Regions from separate parts of the Streptomyces sp. SX-6 genome, predicted to be linked through region 1. Evidence: predicted binding sites of a transcription regulator. Region 1 holds the regulator's gene; the other holds the start of a gene.

Region 1 (5,602 bases):
AACAACGCGCCGGCCGCCTCGAGTTCGGCGACCAGTACCTCGACCAGCCCGGCCGCCGGAAGATCCCGCGCCAGGCTGTGGCCCTGCCCCGCCCACAGGTTGACGCCCTGCGGATCGCCCGCCGCGGCGGCGGCCTTGCGCAGCGTCGAGGTCAGGTAGTGGACCTGGGGATACGCGGCCGGGGCGTACGGGCCGTGCTCCCGGATGAAACGGTTCACCAGCCCGCGGGCGGGACGGCCGGAGAAGGCCCGGGTCAGCTCGGTGCGGGTGAACAGCGGATCGGTCAGGGCCTGCTTGTGCAGGGCGCTCGCACCGGACTCCGGGCAGACCAGGAAGGCCGTGCCGAGCTGTGCGGCGCAGGCGCCCGCGGCGAGGACGGCCGCTATCTGGCCGCCGCGCATCAGACCGCCCGCGGCGATGACCGGGACGCGGACGGTCTCGCGGACCTCGGTGAGCAGCGTCAGCAGGCCGGAGCCCGTGTGGTCCGTACGCGGGTCGTCGCGGTGCGTGCCCTGGTGGCCGCCCGCCTCGATGCCCTGGACGCAGACCGCGTCGGCGCCCGCGTCCTGCGCGGCCTGTGCCTCGGCGGCGGAGGTCACGGTCACCACGGTCAGCGTGCCCACGGCGGCGAGGGAGGAGGTGACGGCGGGCGTGGGGCACCCGAAGGTGAAGGAGACGACCGGGACGGGGTCGTCGAGGAGGATGGCGAGCTTGGCCTCGTACGCGTCGTCGGCGCACTGGTCCCAGTCCCCGAGCGGGGTCTCGTACCACGTGGCCTCGCCCGCGAGTTGCTCGGCGTAGGCCTCGACGGCGGTCGGATCGGCGAGGGGTGGCTGCGGCATGAAGAGGTTGACGCCGAAGGGCCGGGAAGTCGCGGCGCGGAGCTGCTTGATCTCCTCGTACATCGCCGCCGGCGTCTTGTACCCGGCGGCGAGGAAGCCGAGCCCTCCGGCCTCGGAGACGGCTGCGGCGAGAGCGGGGCCCGAGCCGCCGCCGGCCATGGGAGCCTGCACGATCGGATGCCGGAACAGGCCGGTCAGCGCGGCCGACTGCCGGTTGTCAGAAGCCATGACCACATCGTGGCACGGGTGACGCCCGGTACCGAATCGGGCGGAGCCCGGCAGGACTCCGCCCGTGACGGCTCGTGGGGGCTAACGCCCGTTGAACGCGTCCTTCAGACGCGAGAACAGACCCTGCTGCCCCGGCTTGAACTCGCCCGTCGGGCGCTCCTCGCCGCGGATCTTGGCCAGCTGGCGCAGCAGTTCCTCCTGCTGCGGGTCGAGCTTGGACGGGGTCATCACCTCGACGTGCACGATGAGATCACCGCGGCCGCCGCCGCGCAGGTGCGTGACACCGCGCTGGTGCAGCGGGATCGACTGGCCGGACTGCGTGCCGGGCCGGATGTCGATCTCCTCGGTGCCGTCGAGGGTCTCCAGCGGCACCTTGGTGCCCAGCGCGGCTGCTGTCATCGGGAGGGTGACCGTGCAGTGCAGGTCGTCGCCGCGGCGCTGGAAGACCGGGTGCTTCGTCTCGTGGATCTCCACATAGAGGTCACCGGCCGAGCCGCCGCCGGGGCCGACCTCGCCCTCGCCCGCGAGCTGGATGCGGTTGCCGTTGTCCACACCTGCGGGGATCTTGACGGTGAGGGTGCGGCGGGAGCGGACGCGGCCGTCGCCCGCGCACTCCGGGCACGGGGTGGGCACGACCGTGCCGAAGCCCTGGCACTGCGGGCACGGCCGGGAGGTCATGACCTGGCCGAGGAAGGACCGGGTGACCTGCGAGACCTCGCCGCGGCCGCGGCACATGTCACAGGTCTGCGCGGAGGTGCCGGGGGCCGCGCCCTCGCCGCTGCACGTGGTGCAGACGACGGCGGTGTCGACCTGGATCTCCCTGGTCGTGCCGAACGTGGCCTCGTTCAGGTCGACTTCGATCCGGATCATGGCGTCCTGGCCGCGGCGCGTGCGCGAGCGGGGCCCGCGCTGCGACGCCTGGCCGAAGAAGGCGTCCATGATGTCGGAGAAGTTGCCGAAGCCCGCGCCGCCGAAGCCGCCGGCACCCGCACCGCCCGAGGAGGACAGGGGGTCGCCGCCGAGGTCGTAGACCTGCTTCTTCTGCGGGTCGGAGAGCACCTCGTAAGCGGCGTTGATCTCCTTGAACCGCTCCTGCGTCTTCGGGTCCGGGTTCACATCCGGGTGCAGCTCGCGCGCGAGACGGCGGAAGGCCTTCTTGATCTCGTCCTGCGAGGCATCGCGCCGAACGCCCAGGACCGCGTAGTAGTCCGTGGCCACTTACGACTCCGCCAGGATCTGTCCGACGTAACGTGCCACTGCGCGTACCGCTCCCATCGTTCCGGGGTAATCCATGCGGGTCGGTCCGACCACGCCGAGTTTGGCGACGGCTTCGTCGCCCGAACCGTAGCCGACTGCGACGACGGATGTGGAGTTGAGTCCCTCGTGGGCGTTCTCATGGCCGATGCGCACCGTCATGCGCGAATCCTTGGCCTCGCCGAGCAACTTGAGCAGGACGACCTGCTCTTCCAACGCCTCCAGCACCGGCCGGATCGTCAGCGGGAAGTCATGTCCGAAGCGGGTGAGATTGGCGGTCCCGCCGATCACCAGCCGCTCCTCCGTCTCCTCGACCAGGGTCTCCAGCAGGATGGACAGAACCGTAGAAACGGTTCCGCGATCCTCCTGCTCGAAGGCCTCGGGGAGATCCTGCACCAGGCGGGGCACATCGGTGAACCGCCGCCCCACGACCCGGCTGTTGAGCCGGGCCCGCAGATCCGCGAGCGTCGTCTCGCCGACCGGCGCCGGGCAGTCCACCATGCGCTGCTCGACGCGACCCGTATCGGTGATCAGCACAAGCATCACCCGCGCCGGGGCCAGCGACAGCAGCTCCACGTGGCGCACGGTCGACCGGCTCAACGACGGATACTGCACCACCGCGACCTGCCGGGTCAGCTGCGCGAGCAGCCGGACCGTACGGGTCACGACGTCGTCGAGATCGACGGCTCCGTCGAGGAAGTTCTGGATCGCGCGCCGCTCGGCCGACGACAGGGGCTTGACGCCCGCGAGCCTGTCGACGAACAGGCGGTAGCCCTTGTCGGTCGGGATGCGTCCCGCGCTCGTGTGGGGCTGCGCGATGAAGCCCTCGTCCTCCAGGACGGCCATGTCGTTGCGCACGGTCGCCGGGGAGACGCCGAGCTGATGGCGCTCGGTGAGGGCCTTGGAGCCGACGGGCTCCTCGGTGCCGACGTAGTCCTGGACGATGGCGCGCAACACCTCGAGCCTGCGTTCGCTCAGCATCGCGCACCTCCCGTCCGACATCCGGCCGTTTCTGCTTCCACGGTCTCGCCGGGGCCGTTTCCTTGGCACTCAATGGTCACGAGTGCCAGACCCCTCCCGTCAGTGTACGGCCGGGCCCCACGACCACGGCAAGGGCCGTCCCAGGCAATGTCCGGCCCGGACGGGCAACCGTACCGTGCCACGGCTAGCTTCTTGCCATGGAGAACCCGGGGAACAGCGGAGCGGCACAGGAGCGGCAGCACGCGGGGGCGCGCTGGGAACGGCTCGCGCCGGGCGTCGTGCGCCGCAGGCTGCCGGGCTGGGACGCGACGGTCGGCGCGATCGCCGGAGCGGACGGGGTGCTGGTCGTGGACACCGGCTCCTCGCTGCGCGAGGGGGCGGAGATCCACCGCGAGGTCGAGGAGATGTTCGGGCTTCCCGTGACGCACATCGCACTCACCCACGCGCATTTCGACCATGTGCTGGGCACCGCGGCCTTTCCCGGGGCGGCACGGGTGTACGGGGCCGTGGGGCTCGCCGGGCTCCTGGATCGCGGACGCACGGAGCTGCGGAGGGACGCGGTGGAGTACGGCATGCCGGCGGAGGACGCCGCCGAGGCCGTCAACGCGCTCGTGCTTCCCGGGCACGCGGTCTCCGGCGATGTGGTGGTGGACCTGGGCGGCGGGCGGCGGGTGCTGCTCGCCAATGCGGGGCCCGGCCACACGGCGTACGACCTGGCCGTGTTCGTCGCCGGCCCGGGCGGGGTGCCGGAGGTCGTGTTCTGCGGTGACCTCGTCGAGGAGTCCGGCGAACCGCAGGCTGGCGACGACGCCCACCCCCGCACCTGGCCCGCGGCCCTGGACCGGCTGGTCGCGCTCGGCGGGGAGGACGCGGTGTACGTACCGGGGCACGGGGCCGTGGTGGATGTCCGGTTTGTCCGTGAGCAACGCAACGCTCTGGCACGGCGCTTCGGCGTGTCGTAACCGGTCGCGGCCGGATTTCCCTATCGTCTCCGGGTGCGCAGCAGCAGACAGTACGGCCCTGATCTCACCCCGCCGTGGAAGCGGAGCACTCCGGTTCCGGAGGTCCCCGCCGAGGCCGACCTCGTGGTGGAGGAGGTCACAACGGGCTTCTGCGGGGCGGTGATCCGCTGCGAGAAGACCGCGCAGGGGTTGACGGTCACGCTCGAGGACCGGTTCGGGAAGTGCCGCGTCTTTCCGATGGAGCCGCGTGGGTTCCTGCTGGAGGGGCGCGTTGTGACGCTCGTACGTCCTCAGGTCCAGGCTCCGCGCGGCCCGCAGCGGACCGCCTCGGGGTCGATCGCCGTGCCGGGTGCGCGGGCGCGTGTGGCGCGGGCCGGGCGGATCTACGTCGAGGGGCGGCACGACGCGGAGCTCGTGGAGCGGGTGTGGGGTGACGACCTGCGGATCGAGGGCGTGGTCGTGGAGTACCTCGAGGGCATCGACGATCTCCCCGCGATCGTGCGGTCGTTCGACCCCGGGCCGGACGCGCGGCTGGGCGTGCTGGTCGACCATCTGGTGCCGGGCTCGAAGGAGTCGCGCATCGCGGCGGAGGTCACGGGCCAGCATGTGCTGGTGGTGGGGCATCCGTACGTGGATGTGTGGGAGGCCGTCAAGCCGTCGTCGCTGGGCATCGCGGCGTGGCCGCGGGTGCCGCGGGGGCAGGACTGGAAGACGGGGGTGTGCCGGGCGCTCGGGTGGCCGGAGAACACGGGGGCCGCTTGGCAGCGGATTCTGGGGGCGGTGTCCTCGTACAAGGACCTTGAGCCGGAACTGCTGGGCAGGGTGGAGGAGTTGATCGACCACGTGACGGTGGGGGCTGGGGGGTAGGGGGTTCTGCCCCGGTCCCGCCCTTTCACCGTTTCCTCCGGGGGCGTAGCCCCCGGCCCCCGGGCCCGCGCTCCGCGCGGTTGTTCCGGGGGCTACGCCCCCTGGACCCCCGCAACGCGGCTCCGCCGCGTTGGTCCTCAAACGCCGGACGGGCTGGAAGGCGCCGGGCCACGCTGGTCTTTCGCGCTTGCGCTGAAATCCAGCGCGGGCGCGAAAATCAAGCCCGTCCGGCGATTGAGGACGAGCGGCGAAGCCGCGACAAGCGGGGTCTGGGGCGCAGCCCCAGGAGACGGCGAGAGGGCGGGACCGGGGCTCAGTCCACCAGGTCGCGGACGACCGCGTCCGCGAGCAGCCGACCCCGCAGGGTCAGGACCGCGCGGCCCGCCGCATACGGGCCGGGGTCCAGGAGGCCGTCCGCCAGGGCTCGCTCCGCCGCCGCCAGGCCATCCGGCTTGAGAAGCGAGAGGG
Region 2 (5,602 bases), on a different contig from region 1:
GCCATGGCACCAGACACCATCACCACCGACCTCCTCCCCCTCCTCGGCGGACCCGGGAACATCGCCACCGTCACCGCCTGCATGACCCGTCTGCGCCTGACCGTCCACGACCGCGCGCTGGTCCGGGACGCCGGACTACGGGCGCTGCCAGGGGTCTTGGGCGTCGTCGAGGACGGCCCGTCCTACCAGATCGTCCTCGGTCCGGGCACCGCCGCCCGCGCCGCCGCCGAGCTGGAGCCCCTGCTCCTCGCCGACCGGGGCGCACACATCCGCACCACCCAACAGGCCCGCAACTCCACCCCGTTGAAACACATGCTGCGCCGCATCGCGCAGATCTTCATCCCCCTGATCCCGGCCCTCATCGGCTGCGGCCTCATCGCGGGCCTGGCAGGCCTGAACCCGGCCCCTTCCCTCACCCCTGCCCTCATCGCCGTCTCCTCCGGCTTCATGTCCCTGATCGCCGTGTTCGTCGGCTACAACACCGCCAAGGAGTTCGGCGGGACCCCGGTGCTGGGCGGTGCCGTCGCGGCCGTCGTCATGTACCCGGGTGTGAGCCGCGTGCACGCCTTCGGCGTCCCCCTGTCCCCCGGCCAGGGCGGGGTCATCGGCGCACTGTGCGCGGCGCTGCTGGCCGTGGGTGTGGAGCGTACCTGCCGCCGTGTGGTCCCCACCGCCCTCGACACCCTGCTCACCCCGGCCCTCACGGTCCTGCTCCCCGGCCTCGCCACCGTCTACGGCCTGATGTACGCGGCCGGTGAACTCTCCGCCGCCATCGGCCACTTCACCGGCTGGCTGCTCACGCACGGCGGCGCCGTCACGGGCTTCGTGCTCGGGGGGCTGTTCCTGCCGCTGGTGATGCTGGGCCTGCACCAGGCCCTGATCCCCATCCACACCACCCTCATCGCCGAACAGGGCTACACGGTCCTGCTCCCCCTCCTCTCCATGGCGGGCGCGGGCCAGGTGGGCGCCGCCCTCGCCGTGCACGTCCGGCTCCCCTCGGTACGCGGGGTGGTCCGCTCCGCCCTCCCGGCGGGCCTGCTGGGCATCGGCGAGCCGCTCATCTACGGCGTCTCCCTGCCGCTGGGCCGCCCGTTCGCCACCGCCTGCGTCGGCGGCGCGTTCGCGGGCGGCTTCGTCGGCCTGCTGGGCCAACTGGGCCACCAGGTGGGCACCACAGCCATCGGCCCCTCCGGCTGGGCCCTGTTCCCCCTCCTGCGGGGCAACCACGGCGGCCTGCCGCAGGCAGCGGCCGTGTACGGCGGGGGCTTGCTGGTGGGCTACGGGGTCGGCTTCGCCGCGACGTATCTGTTCGGGTTCACATCCAGCCCGCTGGACAACTCCAGCGCGGGCGCGAAATCCAGCCCGTCCGGCGTTTGAGGACACGCGGCGAAGCCGCGTTCGGGGTCCGGGGCGGAGCCCCGGAAAACGCCCGAGGGCGGCACCCCCAGCAGGGGTACCGCCCTCGGTACATGTCCGATGGACGCTGAGCCGCGAAGCGACTCAGAAGTCCATCTCACCACCCGGCATGCCACCCGGAGCAGCCGCAGCGGCCTTCTCCGGCTTGTCGGCAATGACAGCCTCGGTCGTGAGGAACAGCGCCGCGATGGACGCGGCGTTCTGCAGCGCGGAGCGCGTCACCTTCGCCGGGTCGATGATGCCCTCGGCGATCATGTCGACGTACTCGCCGGTCGCGGCGTTCAGGCCGTGGCCGACGGCCAGGTTGCGCACCTTCTCCACGATGACGCCACCCTCGAGGCCGGCGTTCACGGAGATCTGCTTGAGCGGGGCCTCCAGGGCCAGCTTCACAGCGGCGGCACCAGTGGCCTCGTCACCCTCGAGGTCCAGCTTCTCGAAGACCGAGGAAGCCTGCAGCAGGGCCACGCCACCACCGGCGACGATGCCCTCCTCGACGGCGGCCTTCGCGTTGCGGACGGCGTCCTCGATGCGGTGCTTGCGCTCCTTGAGCTCCACCTCGGTCGCGGCACCGGCCTTGATGACGGCCACGCCGCCGGCCAGCTTCGCCAGACGCTCCTGCAGCTTCTCGCGGTCGTAGTCGGAGTCGCTGTTCTCGATCTCGGCGCGGATCTGGTTGACGCGGCCCTGGACCTGCTCGCTGTCACCGGCACCGTCGACGATGGTCGTCTCGTCCTTGGTGATGACGACCTTGCGGGCGCGGCCGAGCAGGTCGAGACCGGCGTTCTCCAGCTTGAGGCCGACCTCCTCGGAGATGACCGTGCCACCGGTGAGGATGGCGATGTCGCCCAGCATGGCCTTGCGGCGGTCGCCGAAGCCCGGGGCCTTGACGGCGACGGACTTGAAGGTGCCGCGGATCTTGTTGACGACCAGCGTGGACAGGGCCTCGCCCTCGACGTCCTCGGCGATGATCAGCAGCGGCTTGCCGGACTGCATGACCTTCTCCAGCAGCGGAAGGAGGTCCTTCACCGCGGAGACCTTGGAGTTGACGATGAGGATGTAGGGGTCCTCGAGGGACGCCTCCATGCGCTCCATGTCGGTCGCGAAGTACGCCGAGATGTAGCCCTTGTCGAAGCGCATACCCTCGGTGAGCTCAAGCTCCAGACCGAAGGTCTGGGACTCCTCGACGGTGATGACGCCTTCCTTGCCGACCTTGTCCATGGCCTCGGCGATCAGCTCGCCGATCTGGGTGTCGGCGGCGGAGATGGAGGCGGTGGAGGCGATCTGCTCCTTGGTCTCCACGTCCTTGGCCTGCTCGAGCAGCGAGGCGGAGACGGCCTCGACGGCCTTCTCGATGCCGCGCTTCAGGGCCATCGGGTTGGCGCCGGCGGCAACGTTGCGCAGGCCCTCGCGGACCAGCGCCTGGGCGAGGACGGTCGCGGTCGTCGTGCCGTCACCGGCGACGTCGTCCGTCTTCTTCGCGACCTCCTTGACCAGCTCGGCGCCGATCTTCTCGTACGGGTCCTCGAGCTCGATCTCCTTGGCGATGGACACACCATCGTTGGTGATCGTGGGGGCGCCCCACTTCTTCTCGAGGACGACGTTGCGGCCCTTGGGGCCGAGGGTGACCTTGACGGCGTCGGCGAGCTGGTTCATCCCGCGCTCGAGACCGCGCCGTGCCTCCTCGTCGAACGCGATGATCTTGGCCATGTGAAGTGGTCCTCCCGGACTGGGGTGGATTGCTCCGGACCGCACCGGCGCCCGCGACGGACGGCCCACGGGCCCGGCGGTTCCTTGCCCCGCCCGACTCGCCGACCTCACCGACGGTCCAAATCTGTCACTCTCACTGGGAGAGTGCTAAGCCCAATGATTAGCACTCGGCCCCACCGAGTGCAAGCGACTCAGGGATATCCGGGGCCGGAATCAGGGCTCCGCCGGGGATGCGAGCGGGCATGCGAAGGGCCCGTACCCACGAGGTACGGGCCCTTCGCACAAATCGGATGACCGGGTGGTCGATGCGTCGCGGGTCAGACGGCCAGCTTCACCATGTCCGCCTGAGGCCCCTTCTGGCCCTGCGAGATCTCGAACTCGACCCGCTGCCCTTCCTCGAGGGTGCGGTAACCGTCCATCTGGATCGCGCTGTAGTGGACGAAAACATCCGCACCACCGTCGACCGCGATGAAGCCGTACCCCTTCTCCGCGTTGAACCACTTGACGGTGCCCTGAGCCATGCCTAACTCCCCTATTACTGGCCCTTGCACAGGACCGCACTTCGCGGGCCCGGGTCAGACCTCACCCCCGACAGGTGGGGGTGTGCGCCGGAACGCGTCGACCGCGGCTGAATGTATCTGCACGGATGCCGTCTGCAACAGGTCAGAAGGACGAGAAATCGGAGGGTGGCCGATCGGAAAGATTGGGTGAACTGCGGATGTTCCAGGGCAAGTCGGACCGGACACACCCCAACCAACCCGACAATTAACGCGCATATTTCCTGCGCAACTTGACGGGTTCTCATATGCGTTCGGCACTGACACCGGAGGGGGAACGGCCCAACTGTATCGCGGTTCAACAGACGGAATCGCCCCGTCCGGTTCCGGACGGGGCGATTGCCGTGTCGCACTGGGCAGTTGTGAAGAAGGGGAAAAAGTCAGCCGCCCGCGACGGCCGGGATGATCGAGACGCCTGCGCCGTCCGGCGTCGCCGCTTCGAGGCCGCCCTCGAAGCGGACGTCGTCGTCGTTGACGTAGACATTCACGAACCGGCGCAGCCGGCCGCCCTCATCGAGGACACGGGCGGCGATGCCGGGGTGGTTGTGCTCGAGCGACGCGATCACCTCACCGAGGGTGGCCCCGTCGGCGGAAACCTCCGCCTGGCCGGAGGTGTAAGTGCGGAGGATGGTGGGAATGCGGACTGTCACGCTCATGGGGTTGTTCGCCTTTCGGGTGGTGGGTGGTTGCTGTGGGCAGAGGGTGCCCCGGTCCCGCCCTTTCACCGTTTCCTCCGGGGCTCCGCCCCGGACCCCGAAACCGGGCTGAATTCCAGCCCGGCCGGCGTTTGAGGCCGAGCGGCGAAGCCGCGACAAGCGGGGTCTGGGGCGCAGCCCCAGGAAACGGCGAAAGGGCGGGGCCGGGGCACAAACCCTTAGAGCCCCGCGGAGCGAAACGCGTCCAGCGACGGGCGGATCGTCGCCGTCGGCCCCGCCGCCACCGCGTCAAGCGTCTTGAGACCGTCGCCCGTGTTCAGCACGACCGTGGTCAGCCCCGGATCCAGCGCACCGGAGTCGATCAGCTTGCGGGTGACCCCGACCGTCACCCCGCCCGCGGTCTCCGCGAAGATCCCCTCCGTACGGGCCAACACCCGGATCGCGTCCACCACTTCCGCGTCCGTCACATCCTCGACGGCCCCGCCCGTCCTCCGGGCGATGTCGAGGACGTACGGCCCGTCCGCCGGATTGCCGATCGCGAGCGACTTGGCGATCGTGTCCGGCCGCACCGGCCGCACCACGTCATGGCCGTCCTTGAACGCCCGCGACACCGGCGAGCACCCCTCCGCCTGCGCACCGAAGATCCGGTACGGGCGGTCCTCGACCAGCCCGAGCGCGATCAGCTCCCGCAACCCCTTGTCGACCTTCGTCAGTTGCGACCCGGAGGCGACGGGAACCACGATCTGGTCCGGCAGCCGCCACCCCAGCTGCTCGCAGATCTCGTACGCCAGGGTCTTCGACCCCTCCCCGTAGTACGGGCGGAGGTTGACGTTGACGAACCCCCACCCCTCACCCGCCGGATCCCCGATCAGCTCGGAGCAGAAGCGGTTCACGTCGTCGTACGTGCCCTCGATGCCGACGAGGTCGCCGCCGTAGACCGCGGCCATGACGACCTTGCCCGTCTCGAGGTCGTGCGGGATGAACACGCACGACCGCAGCCCCGCCCGCGCCGCCGCGGCACCCACCGCACCGGCCAGGTTGCCCGTCGACGAGCAGGACAGCGTCGTGAAGCCGAAGGCACGTGCCGCCTCGACGGCGATCGCGACGACACGGTCCTTGAAGGAATGCGTCGGGTTGCCGGAGTCGTCCTTGACGAACAGCTCACCCGTGACGCCCAGTTCGCGGGCGAGGTTGTCGGCCTTGACCAGCTTGGTGAAGCCGGGGTTGAGGTTCGGCCGGTCCGCGACGTCCTCGGGGACGGGCAGC

The links. The regulator HrcA, encoded in region 1, represses chaperone genes, less so after heat shock. The targets are predictions, from matches to a motif close to TTNGCACTCNGNNNNNCNGAGTGCNAA.
Region 2: a site for HrcA is predicted at 3,284-3,310, ahead of groL (chaperonin GroEL). Genes of this name have one in related genera too.

The regions. Positions count from the first base shown of each region.
Region 1 covers NZ_JBTHHU010000008.1:267,871-273,472, forward strand. Annotated here, with positions in the region: gene ACV530_RS13145 (nitronate monooxygenase) at 1-1,070, opposite strand, end outside; gene dnaJ (molecular chaperone DnaJ) at 1,152-2,288, opposite strand; gene hrcA (heat-inducible transcriptional repressor HrcA) at 2,289-3,305, opposite strand; gene ACV530_RS13160 (MBL fold metallo-hydrolase) at 3,503-4,267, shown strand; gene ACV530_RS13165 (DUF3097 domain-containing protein) at 4,301-5,134, shown strand; gene hemW (radical SAM family heme chaperone HemW) at 5,448-5,602, opposite strand, start outside.
Region 2 covers NZ_JBTHHU010000011.1:46,729-52,330, forward strand. Annotated here, with positions in the region: gene murQ (N-acetylmuramic acid 6-phosphate etherase) at 1-85, shown strand, start outside; gene ACV530_RS15815 (PTS transporter subunit EIIC) at 4-1,377, shown strand; gene groL (chaperonin GroEL) at 1,501-3,123, opposite strand; gene ACV530_RS15825 (cold-shock protein) at 3,441-3,644, opposite strand; gene ACV530_RS15830 (MoaD/ThiS family protein) at 4,061-4,336, opposite strand; gene thrC (threonine synthase) at 4,555-5,602, opposite strand, start outside.